2 regions of the Pseudoalteromonas sp. NZS100 genome follow, and region 2 is predicted to be linked to the other one. Evidence: predicted binding sites of a transcription regulator. Region 2 holds the regulator's gene; the other holds the start of a gene.

Region 1 (15,755 bases), on a different contig from region 2:
ACAAGGGCGTGTTACCGGCAGTATTAATTACAGCGACGCTAACGATGAAATTGGCGATCTGTCTCGTAGTTTTTCAAATATTGTAAGCCGACTTGGCGGCTATACCGATTACTTAGAGAATATGTCGTCGCGGTTATCCCACGAGCTGCGCACGCCAGTTGCTGTAGTGCGCTCATCCCTTGAAAACTTACAAAGCTTGCCACAAAACGAGCTGAGTCAAAAATACCTCGACCGCGCCAGTGAAGGCGTTGAACGCTTAGGTAAAATAATAACCACCATGAGCGAAGCCACCCGCCTTGAGCAAAGTATTCAAAGCAACGAGTCTGAGCCTTTTGATTTACAAAAAGTAATAAATGGCTGTATGCAAGGCTATCAGCTTACTTACCCAAACCAGTTATTTACGCTTGATGTATGCCAAAGCAAATTACCTATGCAAGGTGCACCGGAGTTTATAGCTCAGCTGCTTGATAAACTTATTAATAACGCGCTGGAGTTCAGCAAAGCCAATACGGCTATTAATGTAAGCCTTAGGCACACTGAAAATAAAGCAACATTAACAGTGAGAAACACAGGCCCTGCGTTACCCGAAGGATTAACTGAGCATATTTTTGATTCAATGGTGTCGGTACGTAGCCTGCAAATGCAGCAACAGCCACATTTGGGGTTAGGGCTTTATATTGTAAGGCTGGTGTGCGACTACCATAAAGGCAGTGTAACCGCGCAAAACAACGAACAAGGTGATGGTGTAGTATTTACCGTAACACTGCCGTTAGCTAATGGTTAGGGCTTTATTTGTACCGTTATATTTATAGCCACTGCATTATATGCAAATAGTAAGTACGTAATAAATTAAATTCAGCTGTATATTTTTAGTTAAAAAGAGTTACTTAAATTTATCTTAACCCCATATAAATTAACAAATAAACCCCTCTCATCCCTTAAAACCCGCCGGTTACAATTTAGTACAACTTCAAATGTAACTATTCACTTTTTATTCAGTCAAATGACCATACCCTACATCATATTAAAGTATTAAATTGAAGGAATACTCATGAAACCATCACTAGAGCGTGAAGAACTAGACTTTATTTTTGACTTATACAGGCCCTCTAAAAAGCCCAAGTCTGAAGAGGTAAAACCAAAAAACACCAATTACAAAGAGCTAAGAAAGCACGACACGACTAAAAACCAAGGCGTATCGCACTACTTAGTCTAATTTTATTACGCTTGGGACTTCTCATGTTCTAAAAATGCTTTAATGCAGTTTATTTCTGCAAGTTTTACTTCTTCGCCTATTTCAGGGCCTTTTTTGCCATTTTTAAGTGCATCTTGCACTACTTGTTTCTTATCCATTTTTTGCAGTTCAGTATGAATTGCTCGCAGCTTAGCTGCTTGCGGGTATGGCTTATCTACCAGTGTTTCACCACGCCCTTGTGCATCGCATTGGCATGCTTGGGTAAACGCTATAAAACGTTCTGGGTGTACCAACGCATTTAAGTTAGTCACTATTAGCTTGTGAATGGTTTGCGGCCTTAACTGATCAACTGTATGGCAAAGGGTGTGATTATCACTGGTGAGTACACCAACATCGCGAAAACGGTTAGGCACTTTTAAGCGCTCACAAAACGCCTCAATAACTGCAACGCCTTCGCGTTCATGCCCCCGTAGGTTTCCATATTTTTTAAAACTAAGCGCTTTTCCAAAATCATGGGTAAGTGCAGCAAAACGTGCTTCCAAGTTAAAATTTAAATCGGCTGCACGCCTAAGTACCAACATAGTATGAACAAATACATCCCCTTCAGGATGATGGTTTGCCGGTTGCGGTACATTAACCATGCGCTCAAGTTCTGGAAAAATACCCAAGCCTTGCAATGCTTCAAAATAAAGCTCAGGATGCTTTTCACCCAGTGCTTTTTCGGTTTCAAGCCACACGCGCTCAGGTACTAAATGATTGAGCTCACCTTTATTTTTAAGCTCGCGCATCAATTCATACGTACTTGGGTGAATACGCCAATCGCTGCCATAACGCGCTAAAAAACGGGCAATACGCAGTACTCGAACAGGGTCTTCTACAAATGCCTCAGTGGTGTGGCGCAGTGTTTTATTTTGTAAGTCAGTTTGGCCATTAAACGGGTCAATAATATTACCGTGTTCATCAAGCGCCATTGAATTTATGGTTAAATCGCGCCTTGCTAAATCTTCTTCTAGCGTAACGGTTGGGCTGGCATCAACCACAAAGCCAGTATAGCCTTTGCCACTTTTACGCTCTGTGCGTCCTAGTGCGTATTCTTCTTTTGTTTTTGGGTGTAAGTAAACCGGAAAGTCACTACCTATTGGCACAAAACCAAGCGATTCCATCGTTTTTGGTGTTTCCCCAATCACTACATAGTCGTTATCTTTTGATTTTATATTTAGCAGTTTGTCGCGCACTGCACCGCCAACGAGGTAAACTTGTTTTAAGTTACTTTTCACTTTATTCCCAATAACACTTGCCCAATTGTTTGACGCTAATCATATCATTAATTAAAAAATTCTGCGGTATTTGCCAAGCTTAAGTAAGCTCATTACAATGGCGCATTATTTTTAGCTATAGCCTCATAATTAATGAAAAACCATTCATCAAAAAAAGAACTCATGTTACTACCCATTTTATTAGTGGTTATTTTGATGTGTGTGGCGGGTCACTTTTTACTACAAGCAAATTTTCAAGACAGTAATGTGGTTGAATACATGTTGGCAGCACTGCCGTTTGCTATGTTTGGGTTGGTTATTGTGGCGTTTAAAATGGCGGCTAAAAGCGAAAAGGATGAACAAAACGAGCAGGACTCTTAATCCTACTCTGTTTTAGCTACTTATTATAATTTAAAGTATGTGATAGCCAAACCAGTCTGGCTTTATCGGCTGCGATATACCGCTGGGCGTGAGCTTAATGTTTAGCTGGCTGTCGAGTAAATCAATGGCAAAGCAATCGTCCACATCATGTAAATCATCTTTATGAATATGACTAAGCCCTGCGAGCAAATCGTTTTTAGCGCGCTCTTTAGCTTCATGGCTACTACTTGCAACATACAGTGCAAAGTCATGTTGCTCAGCCATGGAATCACTTCTGTAAGCGCCTAAATTTACAAAATAAAGTTGTTTATTTTGCTCCACATAGCTATCAACAACTTCTACTTTAAAGCCATCAATATGATTAATTGCCATGTAGCTATCCATGTGAACACTACTTCTGTCGCCTACCCATTGGCTTTTTAACTTTGAGTAGGTTTGCTCTATATTCTCCCCTACTACAAAGCGAATATCGTGCATTTCAATATGGCAACCTTGAATCCGGCCACCTAAATACACCATAAATAACTGCATGCTTTTCCTTAACCTAAATTATCAACATCAATATTATGCTTTTTAATCAACTTATAAAAATCTGAGCGATTGCGCTTGGCAAGCTTAGCGCCTTCAGCTACGTTACCACCTGCCATTTTTAAAGTGTTAATTACATAGTCGCGCTCAAACTCTTTTTTAGCGTCGTTTAGTGATAATGGTTCTACGTTTGTTTCGTTACTATTTAGCGCAGCTAACACTAAATGCTCTGAAATAACATCGCTCGGTGTTAATGCTACAACCTGCTCTACTACGTTTTGTAATTGGCGGATATTACCTGGCCAGTCGTAACGTACAAGCGCATGCATAGCATCGCTTGCAAAGTGTTTTTCAGTCTGGTTCATGCGCTTAGCAATGCTTGCACTAAAGTGCTGTGCTAATAAGCTTATATCTTCGCGGCGCTCACACAGTGGCGGTAATTTTAAATTAACTACGTTTAAGCGATAGTATAAATCTTCTCTAAATTGCTGGTTTAAAATAGCTTCAGGAAGATTTTTGTGTGTTGCCGATACAATACGTACATCAATTGCTATCTCTTCTTGAAAGCCTACTGGGCGAATTGTTTTTTCTTGTAATACGCGCAGTAGCTTAACCTGTAAGTTAAGCGGCATATCGCCTATTTCGTCTAAAAATAACGTGCCACCCTGTGCTTGTTGAAACAAACCTTGGTGATCTTTAATTGCACCCGTAAACGAGCCTTTTTTATGACCAAATAATTCAGACTCTAAAAGCTCCCCTGGTACAGCGCCGCAGTTAATTGCAACAAAAGGGCCACCGCTTACATGACTATGCTGATGAATCGCCTGTGCGAGTAACTCTTTACCAGTACCACTAGCCCCCGAAATAAGTACATTAACTTGCGTTGGCCCAAGTAGTTTTACTTGCTCTAACAAGTGCAGCATTGCACCACTGCGCGAAACTATATTACTTTTAGGTGCAGCTTCATCGGCGTTAACACCATGAATTTCTATCGCTTTAGCAAGGCTGTCAAATAGCTCATCTTTATCCACTGGTTTAGTTATAAATGCAAAAATGCCCTGCTTAGTTGCCTCTACTGCATCAGGAATTGAGCCGTGCGCTGTCATCATAATGACAGGTAATGCTGGGTAGCGGCTTTGCAGCTGACGATGCAGTGCCATACCATCCATTTCATCCATGCGTAAGTCGGTTATTACGGCGTCAAACACTTGGCTTTTAAGTATTTGTAGTGCGGTTAAGCCGCTTTCGCAGGTTGTCACTTCGTATCCTTTTGATTCGATACGAATAGCGAGCAGTTTTAATAAGCTAGCGTCGTCGTCTACGAGTAATACTTTTGCACCTTGTACTTTAGTTGCGGCCATCGTTACTGCTCCTTCGTTTCTTCTCGTAGTAAAAGTTGCTGCTCAATCGTTGCTAACGATGAGAGGGTTTCTTGCATTTTATTATTAAGTGCTTGCTGCTCTTTTTTAGCATTTATTTGCATAGTTACTTGCTGCTTTTGAAGCCATAAATATTGCTTTATGTCATCAGGCCAAAAGTAAGCAAGATCGAGCTTTAACAACTTAGTCATTACCGTATTTGGATCATCATTTATGTTTAAGCACATGAACTTAAAAAAGCGTTTAAGCTCGTTTTCGCCTGTAAAAACATCTTTGCTAGGTACCAATTTGAATCCACCACACTGATTAGCATGCCATGCAATAACCTGCTCTGCAGGAGGATAGCTTGGCTCAATTTTTGGTCTAGGCTTTGGACTAGGGTTACTGTTTTTGTCGTTCGTTTTTTTTGTATCGACCACAGGTGCAGGTGTAATTGACACACGCTCTTCTTGCCCATTATTAATTTCACAACCTGATATAACCATGCTGCTACTGAGCACACATAAAATAGCGATTAAACGCAAGCGCATGTTAATTAACTCCTAGATTTTTTGTTATGGGAATTTTAATTGAAAACCGGCAACCATGTGGCTCGTTATGCTCAACACTAAGTGTACCTCTTAGCTGTTCAACAGACTCTTTTACAATAGTTAAACCCAGTCCACTGCCTTGCAGCGTAACATTTTTACTGTGTTTACCTTGATAAAATGCGCTGAAAATTTGAGTTTTTTCTTGCTCTTTAATACCGCACCCTTTATCAAGTACAACGATACAAAGCTGGTTTTGCTCAAGCGCTAAATTAATAGTAACGCTTTGCTTATCCTCTGAAAATTTTAAGCCATTTGAAATAAGCTGAATTAAAATCATCTCAATAAGCTCACTAGGTAAAGCAAGCGGTTTGTTAGGTAAAGTATTTTGCCACTGCAGAGCTTGCTGACGCGCAGTTAAGCGATGCTCAAAATGGCTATTAATTTTATTAATAAGAAGACTAAATTCAACTTCGCTTAAGCTGTCTTTACTGGTGCGAATCGCATTATAACTCAGCAAACTGTCAATCATTGTACGAAGGCGCACCATAGATTGGCTAATGAGCTCAAGCACCGCTTTTTGCTCAGCGGTAATTGGGCCTACTATTTCATCAGTTAATAAGTCAGTGCCTTCGACCATTGAAGCAAGCGGCGTTTTTAGCTCATGAGTTACATGGCGTAAAAAAGTATCTTTTTGCTGCTCAAGCATATGAAGCTGCTCTTGTACCCATTGGAGTTTTTCTCCTAGCTCAACAAGCTCAGCTGAACCTTTCACAGATATTTTTTGCTGCCAATGCCCCTGCCCAAGCTTATCAATAACCGTAGTTAACCCTTTTAGCCGCCCACTTATGCGCCATAAAAAACCTCCCCCAACAATTAAAGTCAGTGGAATAAGTGCCACCAGCCAGTTTATAAATGACGCTTGCAGGCTTGTAAGCTCATTTTGGTTATTGGTAATTTGCGCTTCGTTTTTATCACGTAACCATAAAGTAAGCTCAGCAATTAAATCGCTCACTGGCACAAATAGCTCAGCTTGTTGTTGTTTTTGCTCAACGAGTTTTACATGCGCGGTTTGTAAGGTGGTATATAAGCGTTGCCATTGGTTGATATACTCTTTATTCGTGTTTACAAATTTGAGTTCATCAATGCTTTGTAGGGATGATTGCCATTTATCGACAATGAGCTTATCAAGCGATTCACTTTTTAATACCCAGTTTTGCCTAGTAGCGCGTTCAAGACTGTTAAGCTCTTGCTTTAAAGTGTTAAACGATTTGGTAACTTGGTAGTTGTTACTCACAATACTTTGAGTCACTGCTAATTGCTTATTAAGCGCATTTAAAAATACGATCACCACTATAGAAAGCGGCAGTAGCGAAAGCAGCATACTCATTGCAAATTGCCCAATTAAATTAGGCCGCCAGTTAAGCATTGCTTGGTATTTTTTAGCTATGGTTGCTGGCATTTCGTTTAGTCCTTTTAAGTTAAGCGTTCTATTATTAAGTGCTTACCTTATACACTAGCTGAACCAGCAATTATATTTAATACGATTAACAGCCAGCACTATAAAACAATGTGTCGCCAAATAGAGACAGCGTAACTCGTTGATTTTAATAAACTCCCTTTCAACCTCACTAAATAGTGTTGCAAAAGGCGCACAAAAATTACAATAAACTCAGTAAAAACTTCTCACTGGCTTAAAGCAAAAACAATAACCAACTGAAAAATAACAACAATTATTATTGGCACCATTTTTGTAATAGGAGTAATAACTTCAATCAATAAGGAAATAATTATGAACAAACGCATTTTAGTAATTTCATCATTACTGGCTTTAGGCTTTTTAGGCGCTAATGCACACGCAATGGACGTTCACGCGACTTTTAACGAACTTGATAAAGACAGTAACGGCACATTAAGTGAAGCCGAAGCAGGTGAAGATGCTGTGTTACACGAGAATTTTTCTCAAATTGATACTAATCAAGATGGGCAATTGTCGCTAGATGAATTCAAAAAATTTATTCAATAAACTCATTTAATAAGGAACGTGATTATGAAACAACTTATAGCCGCTTTTTCATTAATGTTTTTAGCAATTAGTGCCACCGTAATTGCATCGCCAACAAATGTGCGCTTTGCCCACTTAGATAAAGACATGGACGGACAAATATCAATTGCAGAAGCAAAGGAAGACAAGGAAGTAATGAGACAGTTTGCTGACTTAGATGAAGATGGTGATGAAAAAGTCTCAAAAAAAGAATTTGAAAGCTTTAAACCTTAATGAGTAATTACTGATTAAGCTTTACTTAAGCTTGTTATAGGTAAACTGGAATTAAAAGCATTTGCCATAATCCCTGAGGGAGTGTGTAAAAGGATTTAATGTTGGGAGTTAAATTACGGCAAGTGCTTTTTCCTTTTCCCTTTTTTTTATCCATAAACTTTAAATACATCTTTTGGAAGGAACACCATGAAGATACTTCCCCTTATTATAAGCATCTTAATACTATTAAGCTTTGATGCCGCTGCACTTGATGTAAAGCAACGCTTTGATCACCTCGATAGCGACAAAAGTGGCTATTTAACGCATGACGAACTTGATCCCCAACCACAACTATTAAACACATTTGTAAAATGGGACAAAAACCAAGATAACCAAATTTCGTTAATCGAATTTAAAAATTACCTTACCAATAACCTCTACTGAGTATTTTTCATGAAAAAAACAAGCTATATAGCGCTTTTTGCGTTTAGTATTTTTAGCACATTAGGCTTTGCTGCAAGCAACAATGTTGCAGAGCAATTTGAAAAACTTGATAGAAACCAGGATGGTTTTTTAACACGTTCAGAAACCGCTGTAGACCCCGCTTTGTGGTCTCGGTTTTCAAGCTACGATCAAGACAAAGACGGCAAGCTAACGCTAAGTGAATACAGTTTATACGCTAGTAAATAAACCCTTTCAAAAGCTAGATATTTTATGTTCTAGCTTTACTGCTTTTTTCTTCATCATAATTTGTCTCACATATTGGTATTATAAAGTTGGGTTTGCTAGTGTTAACGCACTAACAATAAAAAATAATGCCTTATGCCGCTCAAAAAAATAATCAAACCACTCATACTAGCCAGCCTTTGCGCTAGTTCTAGTTATACTCTTGCACAAACAAAAGTAATTTATAACGCCAATGGTTATACCCCTTTATATCAAGGTGAAGTACAGCAGTTTACTACCCTCGTTATTAAAAATGGCAAGGTAGTAAAACTAGGTAGCGATACACTTAAAGATAGCTACCCAGATGCCAAGCTAATTGACGCGCACGGTAATACCTTATTACCAGGCTTAATTGATGCTCATGGGCACGTTATTGGCCTTGGCGATAATTTATCGCAACTTGATGTACGCGGTGCAAAATCGGTTGATGAAGTAACGAATAAACTAAAAGTATTTGCCGATAACAAACAAGGTTGGATTATTGGGCGAGGTTGGAACCAAGAGCTTTGGGCTGATACACGCTTTCCTACAGCTAAAGATTTAGACAAAGTAGTGAGCGATCGACCTGTGGTTCTTTCGCGGGTTGATAGTCACGCCATTTGGGTTAATTCAAAAGCGCTCGAACTTGCTGGGATTAACGCCCAAACAAAAGCGCCTGAAGGCGGTGAGATAATTAAAGACGAATTTGGTAATCCTACGGGTATTTTTGTAGACAAAGCAGAATCGCTAATTACCCAGCATATGCCAGCCCCTTCTAAACAAGATATAAGTGACTCACTAGATGCAGCAGGTAAACATTTATTAAGTTTAGGCATTACCTCTACTCACGATGCAGGTATTGATAAAACCACATGGGAGGTTTACAAAGAGCGCGGCGACCTTGGTAATTTACCGCTACGTATTGTGGCAATGTTAAGTGGTGCAAGCCCTGATTTAGACACAATGTTAAAGGCAGGCCGATACCACGACAAAAATGACTTTATGGAAATTCGCAGTGTTAAAGTTTACGCCGATGGCGCATTGGGCTCTCGTGGTGCAGCACTTATTGAAGAATATGCAGACAGACCGGGTCACCATGGTTTAATGCTTGAAACACAAGAGAAACTCGAAGCACTCTTTACACAAAGCTTTAAAAGCGGCTTTAGCGCAAATACTCACGCCATTGGCGACAAAGCAAATAAAGTAGTACTTGATGCCTATCAAAATGTGTTTAAAAAAACGGGCGGTATATTACTGCGCAACCGAATAGAGCACGCCCAAATTGTAACCCCTGATGATATCCCTCGCTTTAAAGCGTTAAAAATAATCCCTTCAATGCAGCCGGTGCATGCCACTTCAGATATGCATATGGCAGAGCAGCGTTTAACTGAAAAACAACTAAGCGGCGCCTACGCGTGGCAAACATTTTTACAGCAAGGTTCGGTTGTTGCTGCGGGCTCTGATTACCCTGTAGAGCTTGCAAATCCATTTGATGGTTTGTATTCAGCCATTACACGCATGGACCATAACAAACTACCGGAAAACGGCTGGCGCGCAAGTGAAGTACTAAGCCGAGAAGATGCATTACGTGCATTTACTCTTGGTGGCGCCTATGCAGCTCATCAAGAATTTAAGGTGGGTAGTTTAGAAAAAGGTAAATGGGCCGACTTTATTTTAATTGATAAAGACTACTTTAAAGTGCCTGTTGACGAGATATACAAAACAAACGTACTGCAAACATGGGTAGCAGGAATAAAGCGATACGAAAAAACTAAGACAGAAAATACCACCGAAAAATAAAACTAAAAAAGGGTTAACGCAAGTTAACCCTTTTTGTTTGTGTAATAAAACATGTTTAGCTAAACATGTTTTTCACATCTTTTAGCATGTCGTTGTACTCATCACTTGTGAATAGCTGCATAGACGGTATAACGCCTTTGTCTATATACGTTTGCAGCGCTGCAGACTTATCAGAAACCTGTAATGTGCCCTCTAAAATAGCCCCTACTCGAATAAAATCCACGTAACTTACTTTTTCAGGTTTGTAACTTGGGTCAGCCCAGCTCTGAGCTACATCAACAAACTCTTTAGGGAATTCCCACGCTTGCATAATAGATGAGCCAACCTTTCCACTCAGCTTTTGAATTGCATGAGCCAAAAAGCTTGGATTAGCAAATACCTCTGGGTGGCGCTCAGCTTCAGTTAAAATTGGTAATACACCAATATTATAAACAAGTGCGGCGAGTGTAATAGAATCGCGGTTAAGTGACGTGTGCTTACTATTTTTTAAATAAAACTCCATGAGTGATATTGAATGGCTAGCAACAGTTAATGTTTTTTGCCATGCCTTACCCATGTAGCCTTTAATTAGCTCATTATTTGATACAAATAATTGTTCCATAGCCATAGCTGTAGCAATGTTTTTAATTTGACGTAATCCAATACGAGTCACTGCTTGTTGTAAATTAGATACTTTTACAGAACGTCCCATAATCGCACTATTAGCTACTTTTATCATACGAGCTGAAAGCGCTGGATCTTGTGAGATTACATCTGACATTTGGATTAAATTCACATCTGGGTTATCTGCAGCTTGGCGAACCTTAATCGCTACTTCAGGTAGCGTTGGTAAAACCAACGTATCGTTATTTATTCTATCGACTAGAATCGTTAATAAAGCGTTTTCTGTAGACATAAAGCTGCCATCCTTTTGTGTTCAGCCTGTAAAGTAACTGCAAACTCAGGCAGTTAATTTTCGTATTAGTAATATAATTAGTATTGTCTAACTTACCGATAAAGTTAAGAAAATTATAGAAGTTTATTTTTATTTATAATGCTTTACCGCTCATGCTTGCCTTACAACGCCAAATACTTGCTATTTACCATTTAGTTTTGCTTTAATGCACTCACAATAAGGAAGCGTTTGTACATACTTAATATTTTAACTAAAGCAGTACAAATTATTAAACTTACTTTTTAACAGGCAATATAATGATCTTAAATAAAATTAGCCAAGCAATTATGCTCTCTGGTGTTGTTTTTCTTAGCGCATGTTCTGAACAAGCGCCGTCTTCTACCGACAACACAGCCGTAGAGCTTGCTCAAAAAAGCAGTGCACAGTCAGGCCCTAAGCTTATTAATGCAGATAAACAACGTTTAGATATTTACACCGACTTTAGCTTACAAAGTGATTTATCGCACTTAAGCGATAATCAACGAGCAATGGTTGCAAAGCTTATTGACGCTTCAAAAATAATGGATGAGTTATTTTGGAAGCAAGCATTTGGTGAAAATAAAGATGCTTTTTTAGCAAAACTAAACGATGGAAAAGTACGTAAATTTGCTGATATTAACTATGGTCCATGGGATCGTTTAAATGGTGATGAAGCATTTTTATCCAGCTATAAAGAAAAACCTCTTGGCGCACAGTTTTACCCTGCTGATATAACCAAAGAAGAGTTGAACAATGCAGACGTTGAAGATAAAACAGGGCTTTATTCTGTAATTAAGCGTGATGAGCAAGGTAAGCTTTACAGCGTGCCTTATTCAAAAGAATACGCTGATGAGCTTGCAAAAGCCGCTGATATTTTACGTGAAGCAAGCAAACTTGCTGACGATAAAGAATTTGCTAACTATCTAAACTTGCGTGCCGATGCCCTACAAAAAGATGACTTTCAAGTATCTGACTTTGCTTGGATGGATATGAAAAATAACCCAGTAGATGTGGTTATTGGTCCAATTGAAACTTATGAAGATCAATTATTTGGTTACCGCGCAGCTTATGAATCTTACGTACTTATTAAAGATTTAAAATGGAGCGAACGCTTAGCTAAATTTGCAGCATTTTTACCTGAGCTTCAAAAAGGCTTACCTGTAGATGCTAAGTACAAACAAGAAGTACCAGGCTCTGACGCCGACCTAAATGCATATGATGTTGTTTACTACGCTGGACATTCAAACGCGGGTAGTAAAACAATTGCAATTAACTTACCAAACGATGAGCAAGTACAGCTAGAAAAAGGAACTCGTCGTCTGCAACTTAAAAACGCAATGCGTGCTAAATTTGATAAAATTTTAGTGCCAATTTCAGAGCAGTTAATTGTACCAGAGCAGCGTAAACACATTACTTTTGATGCATTTTTTGCCAATACGATGTTCCATGAAGTGGCTCACGGTTTAGGTATTAAAAATACAATCACAGGTAAAGGTACTGTTCGTCAATCACTACAAGAACACGCAAGTGCCCTTGAAGAAGGTAAAGCCGATATTTTAGGTCTATACATGATTGAACAGTTACTTAAAAAAGGCGAAATTACTGAAGGCACTATTGAAGATTATTACACGACCTTCATGGCTGGTATATTCCGCTCAGTTCGTTTTGGCGCATCAAGCGCGCATGGTAAAGCAAATATGATCCGCTTTAACTTTTTTGCTCAAGAAGGTGCTTTTTCTAAAAATGAAGAAGGCTTATACCGCGTTAATATGGAAAAAATGAGCATTGCAATGGCTAAGCTTTCTCGCTTAATTTTAACCTTACAAGGTGATGGCGATTACGAAAAAGTAGATCAACTAATTGCAACGCATGGCGACATTAAAGAAGAACTTGCTAAAGACTTAGAAAAACTAAGTAAAGCTAATATCCCTGTAGATGTAACATTTAAGCAAGGTAAGGAAATACTAGGGCTTAAATAAGTTTAGTTAAACTTAGTTAAACCCTAAAAAAGCGTTGCAGCTTATAACTGCAGCGCTTTTTTTAGCTCTGTGATTTGTAGATCTGTATAAGGCACTGCTGGGTGTTTACCCCATATTGGCGCAGGCCATGCAGCATCACTCGTAAAACGCGCAATATGATGAATATGCAACTGCGGCACCATATTACCTAAAGCCGCTATGTTTAATTTATCAGGTTTAAATACATCCATTAATAATTTACTTAGCTTGGCTGACTCTTTTAAATAAACAATTTGATCATCCTCAGATAAATCAATTATCTCTTTTAAGTTAGCCTGCCTAGGCACTAATACAAACCACGGATACAAGCTGTCGTTCAATAAAAGTACTTTACACAATGGCCAATCGGCAAGTTCTATACAGTCGCGTTTAAGTTCTGGCGCTAGTTTAAATTCAGGGTGAGTCATTGCTATGTCCTACTTTGTCTTTGATAATCGCCACTTTATAGCATTTAGTTGCAGTTGCACACGCTTGGCTTTACCATCAAAGCAATATTTATAATAAGCTAAGGCAACCTTGTGCTAAAAAAAATAAAACACCTCTCACTAGCTATACCGTTAATGGTTGGCGCTATTAGTGTTCAAGCAAAACCTTTATCGCTGGAGCGAATTTTTGACGATCCGAGCCTTTCTGGTAAATCACCTGTACAACTTAAATTTTCGCCTGACGGCAGCCGTGTAACTTACCTACAAGGCAAAAGCGATGACTACAACCGCTACGATTTATGGGAATACAATCTAAAAGATAACACCAACCGTGTGCTAGTTGATTCAGCAAAGTTATTTTCAGGCCCAGAAAACCTATCAGATGAAGAAAAAGCACGCCGCGAACGCCAACGTATTTTTGGTAAAGGCATACTTGAATACAAATGGTCTAAAGATGGCAAAGCACTTTTATTCCCACTCAATGGTGACCTTTATTATTACGATTTAGCCTCAGCTAAAAGTAAAAAACTAACCGACACTGAAGCATTTGAAACCGATGCACGCTTTTCACCTAAAGGTAACTACGTATCGTTTATTCGAGAGCAAAACCTTTATGCTTTAGAGCTTGAATCAGGTAAAGAGATTCAGCTTAGTAAAGATGGCGGCGGCGTAATTAAAAATGGTATGGCCGAATTTGTTGCTCAAGAAGAAATGAGCCGTATGACAGGTTACTGGTGGTCAGGTGATGAAACTAAAATTGCCTATACCCGCGTTGACGAAACCCCTGTAAAAGAAGCTATCCGTAACGAAATTTACGCTGACGAAGTTAAATTATTTAACCAGCGCTACCCGTTTACAGGTACCGATAACGTAAAAATCCAACTTGGTGTGGTTAAGTTAAACGACCAAAAAGTAGATTGGATTGATTTAGGTAAAGATGAAGACATTTACATTGCACGCGCTAAATGGCTAAAAGACGGCAATACACTGTCGTACCAATGGCAAAATCGCTCGCAACATAAATTAGAACTGCGTTTTTATAACAGCGAAACTAAAGCCCAAAAAGTAGCGCTGACCGAAAACAGCGAAACATGGATAAACCTACATTTTGATCTTGAGTTTTTAAAAGACAAAAAACACTTTGTATGGGCATCTGAGCGCGACGGCTTTAAACATTTATATCTGTATCGTACAAACGGTCAACTTGTTCGCCAAATTACCTCAGGTGACTGGGCTGTTGATAGCTTAAAAGGTATTGATGAGAAAAAAGGCATTGTTTACTTTGCCGGTCGAAAAGATACACCGCTTGAAAGCCATTTATACAGCGCGCCTTTATTTAAAAAAGGCGATTCTAAACGTATTACCGAAAAAGGTCAGTACCACAATGTTGTGCTAGCAAAAGACAACAAAACCTTTATCGATAATAGCTCGTCTGATAATAAACCAAACTCAGCAGCGCTTCGTAAAGTAAACGGCGAATTCATTACCTGGCTTGAAGAAAATAAGCTTGATAGTAACCATCCGCTTACCCCTTATTTAAGCGACTTAGCAAAACCAGAATACGGCACAATTAAAGCCGATGATGGTCAAGTTATGCATTACCGTTTATTTAAGCCTAGCAACATTGCTGATGGCAAAAAGCACCCTGTTATTGTTAACGTATACGGCGGCCCGCATGCTCAACGAGTGACGAATAGCTGGCGCAGTAAAAACTTGTACTTTCAGTACATGGCGCAACAAGGTTATGTAATTTTTCAACTGGATAACCGTGGTTCGTACAACCGTGGTAAAAAGTTTGAAGATGCTATTTATAAACATTTAGGTGTGGTTGAAGTTGCCGATCAAATTAAAGGCGTAGAGTTTTTACGTACACTGGATTACGTTGACCCACAACGCATCGGTGTTTATGGCCACAGCTACGGCGGCTACATGGCGCTTATGACAATGTTTAAAGCGGGCGATTACTTTCAAGCCGGCGTATCGGGTGCTCCTGTAACCGATTGGGCTCTATACGATACGCATTACACAGAGCGTTATTTAGGTCACCCCGATACAAATGCTAAAGGCTATGAAGACAGCGCAGTATTTCCATATGCAGATGGCTTAAAAGGTCCGTTAATGATTTACCATGGAATGGCTGATGACAACGTATTGTTTACGCATTCAACTAAGTTGTTTAAACAACTGCAAGATAACGAAAAACAGTTTGAAATGATGACCTACCCAGGCTCTAAGCACAGTCTACGTGGTAAACAAGTGCAAACACACTTACATCAAACAATTACAAACTTCTTTAATCGCCATTTTGACGTTAAATAAGCAAGTAAAGTAATAACAGACTAAAGGCTGATTGATAAATCAGCCTTTTTTT
Region 2 (15,755 bases):
TCACGCTTCCACTCTACAGGAGTAAATGCACGAATAGATACTGCGTGAATTGTCCCATCTGAAATTGTATTCATTAATGGACCATAAACTAGCTGCTGCTTTTTAACTCGGCTTAAACCGTCAAAGCATTCGCCTACCGCAACAACTTCATAATGACTACCATTGGCTTTTACATGTACTTCAGCTAATTGAAGTTCTTCGCGTAATAATGTTTCGACTTGGCTAGTTTCCATAACTCTCACTCAAATAGGGTTGTAACCTGACCCAATTGCATTAAATTTTGCAATTGCTCAGGTAGGTTTTGCAATTCAAGGCGAATGCCTTGCTGCTTTAATTCTGCAAAAGAGTGAATTAACCAAGCTAAGCCTGCTGTGTCAACCCTTGATACTCCACTTAGGTCGAAATAGATGATTTTATGCTTAGTTAATAACTTATTGTTCAGAAGCTGTTCATCGCCAATTGAATTTCGAGTAAGCTCACCGCTTACTCCAAAATGTTGTCCATCAACTTGGCTTATTGCCAATTTAGTCATTCGAGTTACTGCCTCTAAACTGAACTGGTAGCTGACTCTTTTGCTCTAAAAGGTTACTTACATTATCAATACCTTGCTGGCGCAAAATACCTTGCAGCTCGCTTTGCTTTGCGTCCAGTAAACTAATACCTTCGGCAATCATATCGTACGCGCGCCACTCACCGTCGCGGTCTTCGCGTACTTTAAAATCGATTCTGATATCAGGTTTACCGTCTTCAATAATTTTAGTCTTAACAACAACAACGTCTTTGCCTTTAAACGCTTGCTCTGCACCAAACTCAACTTTCTGGTTTGTGTATTGAGTAAATACACCTGCATAAGTAGCAACTAAGTACTCTCTAAATACACCAATAAAGCGTTGAATTTCTTTAATTGCTTTGGCCTTTTCAGCCTCGTCGGTAATTGCACGTACTTTAGATACTTCACTGCCAAGTACACGAAGTGCTGCATATTTATAGTCGATATAAGGCATTAATTCCTCTTCGACTATTACGCGAAGGTATTCTTGATCTTTAACAATTAATGGCTGATCTTTTTTAATGCGCGCAAATGTATTATCGGCAACTTGGCGTACCATTTTATTAGGATCGACTAATTTCACATCTGCTGCACTTACGCTTTGAGTTAGCGTCATTGTGCCAATTGCTACAATAGCTAAAAACTTTTTCAACATAATAATTACTCACTACCTTGGTTGAATAAAAACTGCCCGATTAATTCTTCAAGTACAATGGCAGACTTAGTATCAGTGATTGAATCGCCATCACCTAGTGCTTTACTTTCCACACCAAATAAATCGTCAATTGCTTCATCTTGCTTGTTTTCTGTCACTGTTTCGCCTAAACAACGTTGCTTAGCAGAATCTGGAGAAATTACAGGGTGAATACCCAAGTACTGCTCACCTAAAATACCCGACGTTAAAATAGAGATTGAGCTTGTGTCTGAAAAACGACATAAGTACTGTGCGTCAATGGTCATATTAACGACTGGTAAAAACTCTTGTGGGTGAACATAAATTGATTCAACACGACCAATTACAACACCACCTACTTTTACCGGCGCACGCGCTTTTAACGAGCCGATGTTTTCAAACTTGGCATTAAGCGTATATGTTTCGCCAGAGCCACTAATACCTGAATTGGCAACTTTAAGTGCAAGCATCGCAAAAGCTAAAATGCCAAGTGCTACAAAAAAACCAACTAAAATTTCTAATTTCCGTGAATTCATTATCTATACCCTATTAGCTGGTAAACATTACCGCTGTCAAAATAAAGTCAAAACCTAAAACTGCTAATGACGAATGAACAACCGTTTCGGTGGTTGCTTTGCTGATCCCTTCTGAGGTCGGCACACAGTCATATCCTTTATAAAGCGCAATCCAGGTCACCACTATGGCAAATACAAAACTTTTAATAATACCGTTTAGTATGTCTTGCTGAAACGACACTTGCGATTGCATGATTGACCAAAAACTACCTGTATCAACCCCCAGCCAATCTACACCTACTAAATGAGCGCCTATAATTGCTACAGCTGAAAATATCAATGCAAGCAATGGCATGCTTATAAAACCCGCCCAAAAACGCGGTGCAATAATACGTTTTAGCGGATCGATTGCCATCATCTCAAGTGATGAAAGTTGCTCTGTTGCTTTCATTAAGCCAATTTCAGCTGTCAAAGCGCTACCTGCGCGTCCTGCAAATAGTAATGCAGTAACAACCGGGCCCAGCTCTCGTAATAAACTCAGTGCCACTAACGGCCCTAAACTATCCTCAGCGCCATAACCAACCAATACGGTGTAACCTTGTAGAGCCAACACCATGCCGATAAACAAACCCGACACCATAATAATCAGTAACGATTGCGAACCCACCATATAAAGCTGGCGAACAAGTAACGGTGTGCCTTTTTTAAAATTAGGAACATGCGCAAGCGCACTAAACAGCATATAAGCCGAACGGCCAAGAGCCGCAAAACGTCCTAGCGTTTTATGCCCTAGCTTTTGAAATAAATCCAACATTATGCTTTTTCTCCAAGTAGTTCGTCTGCATAAGCCTGAGCCGGAAAATGAAATGGTACAGGACCATCCGACAAGCCTTTTAAAAACTGTTGAACTAAAGGAGATTCATGATTACGCATTTCATCTGGAGTACCAGAACCAATTACCCCTTGATCGGCGATAATTATAACGTGTTCGGCAATACTCATTACCTCTGTTACATCGTGCGTCACGATTAAAGACGATAAACCTAATACTTCGTTAAGCGATTTAATTAGCTTAACCAATACGCCCATCGAAATAGGATCTTGCCCTGCAAATGGTTCATCGTACATGATTAGCTCTGGATCAAGTGCTATAGCGCGTGCAAGCGCAGCACGCCTTGCCATACCGCCGGATAACTCAGAGGGCATTAAATCTTTAGCGCCACGTAGTCCAACCGCTTGCAATTTCATTAACACAACTAATCGAATCAGGTCTTCACTTAGCTTTGTGTGCTCTCTTATAGGAAATGCGATATTGTCAAATACCGACATATCAGTAAACAACGCACCACTTTGAAAAAGCATACTCATTTTAGTACGTGCTTCGTATAACTCTTTACGAGACATTTTAGGAATGCTGCCACCTTCAAATAAAATATCACCTGAATCTGGTTTAAGCTGACCACCAATTAAACGCAACATAGTGGTTTTGCCAATTCCGCTTGGCCCCATAATCGCAGTAATTTTACCTTTAGGAACGCTAAAACTCATATTTTTATATATGGTTCTATTGCCTCTCGAAAAGCTAACATCCTTGACTTCTACTATTGATTGCGACAAGTCGCTCTCCATAAAAATGTTCACTAGTGCCCCTATTTTAAAGCTTTTTTGTCAAAGATGGAAAAAACAATTCGTAAGATTTTGTAATACACCCATGAAAAGGATTATAAGACTCGCTTAAAACAGCTTAACCCCGGCTTAAATTTTTAAATTAGCTGTTTAAAAGCAACATTGTTACCTAGTTGACCTTACTCTTTTATTTATACTTTCATCTTGGCTTTTGTTACTATTCGCGCCATCCGTATTTTGTATAACTGGCTTAACACAATGGTTACCTCGTTTGTTATTTTAATTCTTGGTTTTGCAGCTCTTGTTTGGAGTGCCGATAGGTTTGTTTATGGGGCTGCGGCTCTTGCTAAAAACTTTGGTGTACCTACACTTATTGTTGGTTTGACCGTTGTAGCCATGGGCTCTTCAGCCCCTGAAATGATGGTTTCAGCCTCTGCCGCTCTAGCTAACAAAACCGACACAGCGGTTGGCAATGCTGTTGGCTCTAACATTACAAACATTTTACTTGTGTTAGGTATCACTGCTCTATTTCGCCCTCTTTCAGTTTCATCTAGTACGTTAAAACGTGAAATGCCATTAGTGATGCTCGTATCTTTAGCTACTTGGTATGTGTTCTCAGATAACTACTTTTCATTTAGTGAAGGTGTTGCGCTTTTAGTTGGCTTTATCGTATTCATCGGTGGGTTAATCATTGTATCTATGCGTGCAAAAAACCAAGATGACCCATTTGTCTCAGAAGCCTGCGACGATGTACCAAACGATGTACCTACTAAAAAAGCGGTATTTTGGTTAATTGTCGGCATGATACTCCTGCCGGTTAGTTCTCATTTTTTAATCGGCTCAGCTGTTGATATTGCTAAATACTTCGGCTTAAGCGACTTAGTCATTGGTTTAACAATTATTGCCATTGGTACTAGCTTGCCTGAACTTGCCGCCTCGGTTGCAGGTGTACTTAAAAATGAAGATGATTTAGCACTAGGTAATATTGTTGGCTCAAACATATTTAATATTTTAGCTGTATTACCTCTAGCAGGTATTATTAATCCTTCAGCAATTGATCCATCGTTAGTAAGCCGAGATATATTAATTATGATTGGTGCAACACTTGCTCTTATTATTATGTCATTGAACTTTAGAGGCACCCAGCGTATCAATAGAGTAGAAGGCGGCTTATTGCTAATAGCGTTTTTGGGTTACCAAGGGTATATTTTTAGTCAAGTAGGGTAAATGATGGCAACGCTAAACTTTATTGAACAAGGCCTTCGCGTTTTAGATGTTGAGCGCCAAGCACTTAGTGATATTGCACAATATGTAGATGAAAATTTTCATAACGCGTGCCAATTAATGTACGACTGTGAAGGCCGTATTATTGTTATTGGCATGGGAAAATCAGGCCATATTGGCAATAAAATAGCGGCAACCCTTGCAAGCACTGGCAGCCCTGCGTTTTTTGTTCACCCTGGTGAAGCAAGTCATGGTGATTTAGGTATGATCACTAAAAATGACGTGGTTATGCTTATTTCTAATTCAGGGGAGACCAGCGAAGTTTTAAATATCATTCCGGTTTTAAAACGACTTGGTGCCAAAATGATATCGATGACTGGCAATACGCAATCAACCATGGCGACCCTGGCTAATGTACATGTGTGTATTAAAGTAGAAAAAGAAGCCTGTTCATTGGGTCTAGCTCCTACATCAAGTACCACTGCAACGCTTGCGATGGGCGATGCCATGGCAGTTGCATTATTAGAAGCTCGCGGCTTTACAGCTGATGACTTCGCGCTATCTCACCCAGGTGGTAGTTTAGGCAAGCGCTTATTACTTACTTTGAAAGATGTTATGCACAGCGGCGCAAATACACCTATTATTGATGTTTCACAAACAGTTAAAGATGCCCTAATAGAAATGTCAGCTAAAGGGTTAGGTATGACAGCCATTGTTGATGAAAATCAGCAACTCGTAGGTTTATTTACCGATGGTGATTTACGTCGCATTTTAGAACAAAGAATTGATATTCATACAACACAAATAGATGTTGTTATGACTAAGTCATGCACTACAGCTACGCAAGATATTTTAGCCGCTGAAGCGCTCAATATTATGGAACGTAAACGTATAAATGGCCTAATCGTCGTCAATGAGAAAAACCAACCTATTGGCGCATTAAATATGCAAGACCTATTAAAAGCAGGAGTGTTATAAATGCAATTTGAAGAACTCTATCAACCGCTGAGCGATGATGCAAAAGCACGCGCTAAAAAAGTAAAACTACTTATATGCGATATTGATGGTGTATTTTCTGATGGCCGTATTTACCTTGGCAATCAAGGTGAAGAGCTAAAAGCATTTAATACAAAAGATGGTTTTGGCATTAAAGCACTTATAAACAGTGGCTTTGAAGTAGCTGTTATTACTGGTCGTCATTCACAGATAGTACAACAACGTATGAGCAGCTTAACCGTACAGCATATTTATCAAGGCCAAGAAAATAAGCTCATTGCCTATCAAGAATTAAAAGATAAACTCAACCTTAGCGATGAACAAATTGCTTATATTGGTGATGACGGTCCTGACATGCCTGTTATGGAGTCAGTAGGCTTTGCCGTTGCAGTAAATGATGCCCACCCACTTATTAAGCGTTTGTCACACTATGTAACGCAAATGCCTGGTGGTTTTGGTGCTGTGAGAGAACTCACCGATTTGCTCATGCTTGAAAATGGTAAAGCATTGACTACACAAGGCACTAGTTCATGAATGCAGCGCGCATAATATTAAGCGTTTTATTCATTAGCTGTATGGTTTGGCTTTGGTACCCTTATTTTACACAAACAAATATTGTGCCTCAGGCTGAGCCTGAAGTTATTGCTAAGCCTGATTACATAGCTATTGAGCTCAAACAGACAGCCTATGATGAGCAAGGTAAAATTAGCCACAAAGTCACTGCGGCTAAAATGGAGCTATACCAGCAATTAGGTTTCACGTTTTTCGAAAAACCCATTTTTACTTTATATAACGAACAACAAACGTGGCAAATAAATGCAGACGAAGCAACATTATACGAAGATAAACAATTAATTTTAGAAGGTAATGTGGTTGCCAAAAATTTAACCGATAACGCCATGATAGACAAAATCAATGCTGATAATATTCAGGTAGATATAAAGCTATTAACAATGCGTTCGGAGCAACCCGTCATTATCACTGGACCGAATTTAAAAATCACCGGTAAAGGCCTAGAAGCTGACTTAAAAACCGAAGTGATAAAACTAATTAACCATACGCGAACCATATATTATGACCAATAAAATATTAAAATCACTTATAATTCCTACACTTATACTAGCGTTTAATAGTAGTGCTGCAGAACAAAACACGCAACCTGCTGCCAATCAAATTTCAATAAGTGCCGACAAGCAAGAAGGTCAATTAAAAGCTAATGTGGGTATTTTTGAGAAAAACGTTGAGATTATTCACGGTAATCGCCGCATTACAGCCGATCGCCTCGAAGTGCACAAACGCGATGAACTTGGTGATAATAAACAATTATTAATTGCTACAGGTAGCCCTGCGCACTTTGAAGAAAAGCAATCAGATGGCACGACTATGAGCGCCAGTGCTGACGAAGTGCGTTATGATGTATCTAAGCGTTTTTTAACGCTTGTTGGTAATGCACAAGTATCGCAAGCGGGACAAAAAATAAATGCTAAAAGCATTACCTACGATATAGAGCAGCAGCTAATCAGTGCCGAAAAAGATGAAAACTCAACTGACCGCGTTCACACAATTTTAGTACCGATCGAAACTAAAAAAAGTAAAAAAGGCGATAAAGGTCAACCATGAGCACATTAAAAGCAGAACTATTGGCAAAAAGCTATAAAGGTCGTGAAGTTGTAAAAAACGTCGGCCTTGAAGTACAAGCTGGCAGTATAGTTGGCTTACTTGGCCCTAACGGTGCTGGTAAAACAACGACTTTTTATATGATTGTAGGGCTTGTTCCTAGCGACAAAGGTAAAATATCTATTGATGATAACGATATTACTCTTTTACCTATGCATAGTCGTGCTAGATTAGGCATAGGCTACTTACCACAAGAGTCATCGATTTTTAGAAAGCTGACTGTTTATCAAAACTTAATGGCCATTTTAGAAACGCGCAAAGAACTAAATAAACAAGCCAGAGAAGACACGCTCAATAACTTATTAGATGAATTTAGCATACAACACATTCGTGATAGCCAAGGTATGGCATTGTCGGGTGGAGAACGTCGTCGTGTAGAAATAGCACGAGCGCTGGCAGCAGATCCTAAATTTATACTACTGGATGAACCGTTTGCCGGTGTTGACCCTATTTCGGTATTAGATATAAAGAAAATAATAGAACATCTTAAAAATCGTGGGATTGGTGTATTAATTACCGACCATAACGTAAGAGAGACCCTTGATGTTTGTGAAAAAGCCTACATTGTTTCTCATGGGGAGCTGATTGCATCAGGTACTCCAGAACACGTATTAAATGATAAAACAGTACGCGATGTTTACTTAGGCGAGCAATTTAGGCTGTAACATTTACGCCATGTCTTTAAGCATCTGCTAGTATTAATTATAACAACATAAAAGGATTGTTAGAGATACATGAGGCAATCACTACAGCTGCGCATGGGCCAGCAACTTACAATGACTCCACAGTTGCAACAAGCTATTCGTTTGTTGCAACTCAGTACATTGGATCTCCAGCAAGAAATACAAGAAGCTCTCGACAGTAATCCACTATTAGAGGTTGAAGAGGCAGACTATTCTGAAGACGCTGCTGGTAAAAACGAGCAAAAAGCTGATACCGATGACATAACTGTTAGCGCATCTGCTGACGATGCTCCGAGCGAATACGAACAAGATACTGGTGAAGCACTTGCAAAAGACACGCTAAGTGACGACATGGCTATGGATGTTAGTTGGGATGAGTACATGAGTGCCGCTCCTGCAGCCTCATCAGGTCCAATGCCTGAAGACGAATCAATATACCAAGGCGCCTCTACTGAAACGCTCCATGAGTATTTAATGTGGCAATTACAACTAACACCATTTAGCCCTACCGATGAAGCCATCGCTATTGCGATTGTAGAGGCCGTCGATGATTCAGGTATTTTAACTCTCAGTTGCGAAGAAATTTTAGAAAGCTTTAATCAAGAAAACGAAGATGATAACGAAGTTGAACTTGATGAAATTGAAGCGGTATTAAAACGCATCCAACTGTTTGATCCTGTTGGTATTGCTGCACGTAGTTTACAAGAGTGTTTGTGTATTCAGCTTAATCAATTTGATAAAGAAACACCTTACATTAATGAAACGAAAATGATTTTAACCGAGCATATTGATCTATTAGCAGCTCGCGACTATCGTACATTAATGAAAAAAACTAAGCTCAAAGAAGAAGAGCTTAAAGAAGTAATGACACTAATACATACTCTCAACCCAAAACCTGCAGATACTATTGTAAGGGAAGAATCTGAGTATGTTATTCCTGATGTGTCAGTTAAAAAAATTAAAGGCCGCTGGGTTGTTGAATTAAACCCAGATAGCATGCCTAAAATTCGTGTTAATAGCCAATACGCGGCAATGTCTCGCACTGTAAAATCAAGTGGTGACAGCCAGTTTATTCGCTCACATTTACAAGAAGCTAAATGGTTTATTAAAAGCTTAGAAAGTAGAAACGACACGCTATTAAAAGTTACTAATTGTATTGTTAAGCAACAACAAGGCTTTTTTGAACATGGCCCTGAAGCCATGAAACCAATGGTTTTAAATGATGTCGCTGAAATGGTAGAAATGCACGAATCGACAATTTCACGCGTAACTACTCAAAAGTACATGCATACACCCCGTGGTATATTTGAGCTTAAATACTTTTTCTCAAGCCATGTAAGTACTGAAAACGGTGGTGAATGTTCATCTACAGCAATACGTGCGCTTATCCGAAAATTAATCGCAGCAGAAAACTCAGCAAAACCATTGAGTGATAGCAAAATAGCGGATATATTGGCTGAGCAAGGAATTAAAGTAGCAAGACGTACAATCGCAAAATACCGCGAATCTCTTGCTATTCCACCGTCAAATCAGCGTAAAAGTCTGATTTAAGACGCTAAACTAAGAGGGTAATGCTTATGCAACTAAACTTAACTGGTCGTCACGTAGAATTAACCGATTCACTAAGAGACTATATTAATACTAAATTTGCGAAGCTTGAAAGACACTCTGATCATATAAATAATGTTCATGTCATTCTCGATGTAGAAAAATTAAATCAAAAAGCAGAAGCCACAATACACGTAAGCGGTGCTGAGCTATTTGCCTCTACAGAACATCAAGATATGTATGCCGCTATTGACTCGTTGATCGACAAGCTCGATCGCCAAGTAATCAAACACAAAGAGAAGCTTGCTCGACACTAATATGATGAAATTAAGTTCACTTATATGCCAGGACTGCAGCAAAGCTGCGGTCCTTTTTAATAGCAAAAAAAGAATTTTAGAGTTCATTAGCGAACTTGCTCACGACAAACTTCCGTATTTACCGCAACAAGATATTCTTAATGCTTTAATGAGCAGAGAGAAATTAGGTAGTACAGGTATAGGACGTGGCATTGCTATTCCTCATGGAAGAATGAGCGGTGCAGAAGAGCCTTTGGCTTTAGTGCTCGTTAGCGAAACTCCAATAAACTTTGATGCAATCGATAATCGCCCTGTTGATATTTTTGTCGCACTCATCGTACCAGATGGCGATAACCAGCAGCACTTAAAGACTCTAGCAACCATTGCTGATAAACTAAACAACAAAGATTTTTGTAAACAGTTACGCAGTGCAAAATCTGATACTGAGCTTTACCAAGTTATTGTCGATCAATCATAGTTTTATAAAGGGTGTTAAATGGAGTTAATTATCATAAGCGGCCGTTCTGGTTCTGGAAAGTCGGTTGCTTTGCGCGTTGTAGAAGATTTAGGTTATTATTGCGTTGATAATATTCCAGTAAACCTACTACCTTCATTAGTTCGCAGTGTGTCTGATAGCTACGATAAAATTGCTGTTAGCATTGATGTGCGCAACATCCCTAAAGAACAAGATGAATTTAACGATATTCTTGAATACTTGCCTGGCTTTGCAAACCCTACGTTGTTTTATTTAGATAGCGACGATCAGACATTGATCAAACGCTTTTCAGAAACACGCAGATTACACCCACTATCAATAGACTCGTTGCCGCTTGATTTAGCCATCAAAAAAGAAAAAGAATTACTTGATGTATTAACCACTCGCGCCGACTTTATGATAGATACGACTGATTTAAGTGTTCATCAACTCGCTGAATCTATTCGTGAAAAGATTTTAGGTAAAAAAGATAAGCAACTGATTGTCACATTTGAATCATTTGGTTTTAAACACGGTATACCAAAAGAAGCAGACTACGTATTTGATGCACGCTTTTTACCAAATCCACACTGGGAACCAGAGTTGAAGCCTTTAAATGGGTTAGATCAACCGGTTAAAGACTATTTAGCTAATCACAGCATAGTGCAAAAATTCACATGGCAAATTCAAACATTTGTACAAACGTGGTTACCGCATTTAGAAAGAAATAACCGCAGTTATTTAACCATTGCTATTGGGTGTACAGGCGGGCAACATCGCTCTGTATATTTAGCGCAAACTATCGGTGAAAGTTTCGCAATGACACATCCCAATGTAAAAATTCGCCATCGCGAGCAAGAAAAATAATATAGCTGAATAATCACCTGTTCAGCTTAGGTAGAGTAAGTTATGCATTGTGAAGATACCTTTTTAATAAAAAACAAATTAGGCTTACACGCCAGAGCAGCCACCGTGCTTGCGCAATTAGCAGTACAATTTGATGCTACAATCACATTATTCCAAGATGACAAAGAAGCAGCAGGCGATAGCGTACTTGCACTAATGTTACTTGAAAGTAGCCAAGGAAAAGAAGTTAAAGTTGTTTGTAAAGGCCCTGATTCTGAGCAAGCTTTACACGCTGTTGGAGAATTAATAGCACAACGCTTTAATGAACAAGAATAACCTGTTTTATAAAAACAATATTCGCATTACTAATGCTTCAATTAAGACAGATATATAAAATAAATAGGTTAGTAACGCCAGTTAACTCACCTCCCCCCATAAAGTAATATAACAATTTATAAAGGACGCCAATGCCTGAAGCTTTTGAACAAGATTACCCACTACAGCAACTAAAACAGGTGACGAAGTCACTCAATAGTGGTCAATTTGTTCAAGTTAGGCGCATGCTCGCAAAAACGGCTCCTTGTGATACCGCATTATTATTAGAATCATCACCGCATAAAATTCGCCGACTGCTTTGGCAATTGGTCGATCCTGATGTGCAGGGTGATGTTCTTGAAGAATTATCTGAAGATGTTCGTTTAGGCATTATTGCCCAAATGGAACCTAAGCACATTGCCGCCGCAACTGAAGATATGGGCCACGATGACTTAGGTGAAGTATTACGTAGCCTGCCAGATACCGTCTATAAAGACGTTGTTAGCGCGATGGACATTCAAGACCGTGAACGTGCCACGCAAGCACTGTCATATCAAGAGCGTTCAGCTGGTGCGCTAATGAACACCGATACGGTGACCATTCGTCCTGATGTAACACTCGATGTTGTACTTCGTTATATTAGACTGCGTGGTGAACTACCAGAGGGTACAGATGATTTATACGTTGTTGATAAACATAACTGCTTTATAGGCGCTTTATCGCTAAGTACATTATTAACTAATCCACCAGAAAAAATTGTCCGCGATTTAATGGATGAAGATTGTGAGTCTATCCCAATCTCTATGGATGAAAGTGAAGTAGCGCAATTATTTGAGCGTCATAATTGGATATCGGCCCCTGTGGTGGACGATAACGACCAACTCCTCGGTCGTGTTACTATCGATGACATCGTTGATGTAATACGAGAAGATGCCGAGCATAGCTTATTAAGCCTAGCCGGTCTTGATGATGAAGAGGATACATTCGCGCCTGTACTAAAAAGCTCTAAAAAACGCTCAGTTTGGCTAGGAGTTAATTTACTAACCGCACTTGCAGCTGCTTTTGTAGCTAGCTTTTTTGAAGGCACTTTAGATGTGCTCCCTATTTTGGCTGTGCTTAACGGTATTGTCCCTTCTATGGGTGGTGTTGCTGGTAGCCAATCATTAACGCTTGTTATCCGTGGTATTGCAGTAGGTCATATAAACCAAACAAACCAACGTTTCTTGATGATGAAAGAACTGGCCATTGGCGCGCTAAACGGTATTTTGTGGTCACTATTAATTGCGGGTGTTATTGCGCTATGGCAATGGGACTTTATGCTTGGTGGCGTACTCGCTTTCGCTATGTTTATGAACTTAGTGGTGGCAGGTGTTGCTGGTGCAAGTATTCCAATAATTCTTAAAAGAATGAATATAGACCCTGCTCTTGCAGGGAGTGTGGTGCTAACCACGGTGACTGATATTGTTGGTATATTCGCCTTTTTAGGTACTGCTACATGGTTGCTGATATAAATTAAACGCTTTAAATGTAAAAAACTACAGCAAAAATACTTAGGGTAAATCAGTAGCTATGGCAACGCATACCAAACATAAAAATGACATACCTAAAAAAACGCTAAAACAAAAAAGCGTATCCATATTAAAAAGTCTATTGGTATATGGCTCTATATTTTTTGTCATTTATACCGCCGTCAATTGGTGGCGGCAACCTGTCATGCCAGCAAATCCTCAATTACAATTAATCGACTATAAAGGGCAAAACATTAATTTAGCAGCAATGAGCCAAGATAAACCCACGCTTGTGTATTTTTGGGGAACTTGGTGTCCTATTTGTACTATTACCTTCCCTGCCATAAACGAACTCGCAAACGAGAATAAATACCCTGTTGTGAGCATCGCGATAAAATCAGGCTATGATCAAGAGCTGCATGATTATTTAAATGAGCAAGGCTACAGCTTCAGTACTGTTAACGATCAACACGGGGAGATATTTTCCGATTGGCAGGGACAAGTCACGCCATCTTATATAATCTTAAAAGATAATAAAATGACGCAAGGACTCACCGGCATTCAGCCGTTATGGTCACTTAAATTGCGTTTGTGGTTATCATCAATGCTTTAAAAAAAAGCTAAACTTAGCACAGGATATCTAAAGAGAGGGGCTCTAAAATCTCACTCTTTATCACCTACAATAATATAGATAATAAAGAGCAAAGCTTACTTAATTTACGTATAAAAAAGCTAAAAAACGCGTACCGCAATTAGCCTTATCTATTAGCAAATAAAATTACTAACGTGTGCTTTGACGATTACCGCCCACTTTTGGCTTAGTGTTTGCCTTTTTAAATTGGCTAAAACCAGTATGTCGCGTTAGTGCCGGACGCCCACCTTTTTTACCACCTTTACCTGATTTTTCATCGCGCCCTTCTTCTGGCACTAAACAGTTAGGCCCTTTACCAATTAAATTAGCTTTACCCATTTTACGTAGAGCTTCACGTATCATTGGCCAACCAGCTGCATCGTGGTAGCGTAAAATAGCTTTATGTAATCTACGTTGGCGTGCGCCTTTAGGTACTGGAACAACTTCTGAGTTGTTTTTTATATTACGTAAAGAGTTCATCTCTGTATGGTAAATAGTTGTCGCATTAGCCATAGGTGATGGGTAAAAATTTTGTACTTGATCAAGCTTAAAGTCGTTTGATTTAAGCCATAAAGCCATGTTTACCATATCTTCATCTTTTGTACCTGGGTGAGCAGATATAAAGTAAGGTATTAAATACTGCTTTTTACCGGCTTCTTTAGAGTACTTATCAAATAGTTCTTTAAATTGATCGTACGCTCCCATACCTGGTTTCATCATTTTTGATAATGGACCATCCTCTGTATGCTCTGGCGCTATTTTTAAGTAACCGCCTACATGATGCGTTACTAATTCTTTAACGTAACGCGGGTCGCGTACAGCTAAATCGTAACGTACACCTGAAGCAATCAATACCTTTTTAATACCCTTAACTTCACGTGCTTTTTTATATAAATCTATTGTTGGCGTATGATCTGTATCCATGTGTTTACAAATATCTGGATACACACATGATAAGCGTCTACAGGTACTCTCGGCCTTTTTACTAGTACAGCGCAGCTTATACATATTCGCCGTTGGGCCACCTAAATCAGAAATAACACCAGTAAAGCCGGGGACTTTATCTCTAATTTGTTCAATTTCTTCAATAATAGATTCTTGCGAACGACTTTGAATAATGCGCCCCTCATGCTCTGTAATTGAGCAAAACGAACAACCACCAAAACAGCCACGCATAATATTAACTGACGTTTTAATCATATCGTAAGCAGGGATTTTAGCATCACCATAACTTGGGTGAGGAATACGCTGATATGGCAAACCAAATACAGCATCCATTTCATGTGTTTCTAATGGATAAGCTGGCGGGTTTACCCAAATAGAGCGATCGCCATGTCGTTGGTAAAGCGCCCTTGCACAACCAGGATTTGTTTCTTGATGTAAAATTCGCGAGGCATGGGCGTATAAAGGTTTGTTAACACTTACTTGCTCATAAGCAGGTAACTTAACATAGGTTTTTTCCCACGGCTTAGGACGTGCAGGCTGAACCATGATTGGTTTTGCCGCTTCTGCTTTTAAATCAATACCTGCTTGTTTAAATTCAGATTTACTACAGCCAACATCATCCGCGCCATATGGGTTTGGGATAGGGTCGATTTTACCAATTTTATCAATAGCGGTAGAATCACTGCCACGCCAACCAGGTAGAGGCTCTTTTCGAATAACAGCCGTGCCGCGAATATCCTGAATCGTATCCATCGTTTCACCCGCCGCAATACGGTGTGCAACTTCAACTAGCGGGCGCTCTGCGTTACCGTAAATTAAAATATCGGCTTTTGCATCAAACAAAATACTACGACGTACTTTTTCCTGCCAATAGTCGTAATGAGCAATACGGCGAAGGCTGGCTTCAATACCGCCAATAACAATTGGGATACCTTTGTATGCTTCACGGCATTTTTGCGAGTAAATCATCACGGCGCGATCTGGGCGCTTACCGCCAACGTTATTAGGCGTGTAAGCATCATCGTGGCGCATGCGTTTTTCCGCTGTATAGCGGTTGATCATCGAATCCATGTTGCCGGCTGTTACACCAAAAAATAAATTCGGTCTGCCGAGTTCCATAAATGCATCTTTAGAGTCCCATGCCGGTTGGGCAATAATCCCCACTCTAAAGCCTTGCGCTTCAAGTACACGGCCAATTACCGCCATCCCAAAACTAGGATGATCAACGTACGCGTCGCCACTAATTA

The links. Region 2 encodes sigma-54, which starts transcription at its own class of promoters, with help from an activator protein. Its sites were predicted from a motif close to GTTGGCACGNNNNTNGNNT; they were not measured.
Region 1: I6E69_RS10170 (EF-hand domain-containing protein) is a predicted target of sigma-54. The motif match lies at 7,005-7,023, and genes of this name have one in related genera.

Annotation. Positions count from the first base shown of each region.
Region 1 is NZ_JADYWM010000008.1:21,901-37,655, reverse strand. It holds gene pdsS (proteobacterial dedicated sortase system histidine kinase) at 1-784, shown strand, start outside; gene I6E69_RS10205 (hypothetical protein) at 1,052-1,216, shown strand; gene I6E69_RS10200 (multifunctional CCA addition/repair protein) at 1,222-2,472, opposite strand; gene I6E69_RS10195 (hypothetical protein) at 2,605-2,832, shown strand; gene I6E69_RS10190 (DUF1543 domain-containing protein) at 2,863-3,363, opposite strand; gene I6E69_RS10185 (sigma 54-interacting transcriptional regulator) at 3,372-4,721, opposite strand; gene I6E69_RS10180 (hypothetical protein) at 4,724-5,269, opposite strand; gene I6E69_RS10175 (sensor histidine kinase KdpD) at 5,271-6,728, opposite strand; gene I6E69_RS10170 (EF-hand domain-containing protein) at 7,059-7,292, shown strand; gene I6E69_RS10165 (hypothetical protein) at 7,317-7,544, shown strand; gene I6E69_RS10160 (EF-hand domain-containing protein) at 7,731-7,967, shown strand; gene I6E69_RS10155 (calcium-binding protein) at 7,977-8,213, shown strand; gene I6E69_RS10150 (amidohydrolase) at 8,346-10,028, shown strand; gene I6E69_RS10145 (HDOD domain-containing protein) at 10,084-10,923, opposite strand; gene I6E69_RS10140 (Zn-dependent hydrolase) at 11,220-12,920, shown strand; gene I6E69_RS10135 (HIT domain-containing protein) at 12,962-13,366, opposite strand; gene I6E69_RS10130 (S9 family peptidase) at 13,478-15,703, shown strand.
Region 2 is NZ_JADYWM010000001.1:162,342-178,096, forward strand. It holds gene I6E69_RS00780 (BolA family protein) at 1-233, opposite strand, end outside; gene I6E69_RS00785 (lipid asymmetry maintenance protein MlaB) at 239-532, opposite strand; gene I6E69_RS00790 (phospholipid-binding protein MlaC) at 525-1,205, opposite strand; gene mlaD (outer membrane lipid asymmetry maintenance protein MlaD) at 1,211-1,759, opposite strand; gene mlaE (lipid asymmetry maintenance ABC transporter permease subunit MlaE) at 1,773-2,552, opposite strand; gene I6E69_RS00805 (ATP-binding cassette domain-containing protein) at 2,552-3,367, opposite strand; gene I6E69_RS00810 (calcium/sodium antiporter) at 3,623-4,591, shown strand; gene I6E69_RS00815 (KpsF/GutQ family sugar-phosphate isomerase) at 4,595-5,566, shown strand; gene kdsC (3-deoxy-manno-octulosonate-8-phosphatase KdsC) at 5,567-6,118, shown strand; gene lptC (LPS export ABC transporter periplasmic protein LptC) at 6,115-6,669, shown strand; gene lptA (lipopolysaccharide transport periplasmic protein LptA) at 6,659-7,204, shown strand; gene lptB (LPS export ABC transporter ATP-binding protein) at 7,201-7,926, shown strand; gene I6E69_RS00840 (RNA polymerase factor sigma-54) at 7,996-9,495, shown strand; gene hpf (ribosome hibernation promoting factor) at 9,522-9,809, shown strand; gene ptsN (PTS IIA-like nitrogen regulatory protein PtsN) at 9,814-10,266, shown strand; gene rapZ (RNase adapter RapZ) at 10,285-11,130, shown strand; gene I6E69_RS00860 (HPr family phosphocarrier protein) at 11,173-11,445, shown strand; gene mgtE (magnesium transporter) at 11,577-12,935, shown strand; gene I6E69_RS00870 (protein disulfide oxidoreductase) at 13,138-13,545, shown strand; gene I6E69_RS00875 (YgiQ family radical SAM protein) at 13,714-15,755, opposite strand, start outside.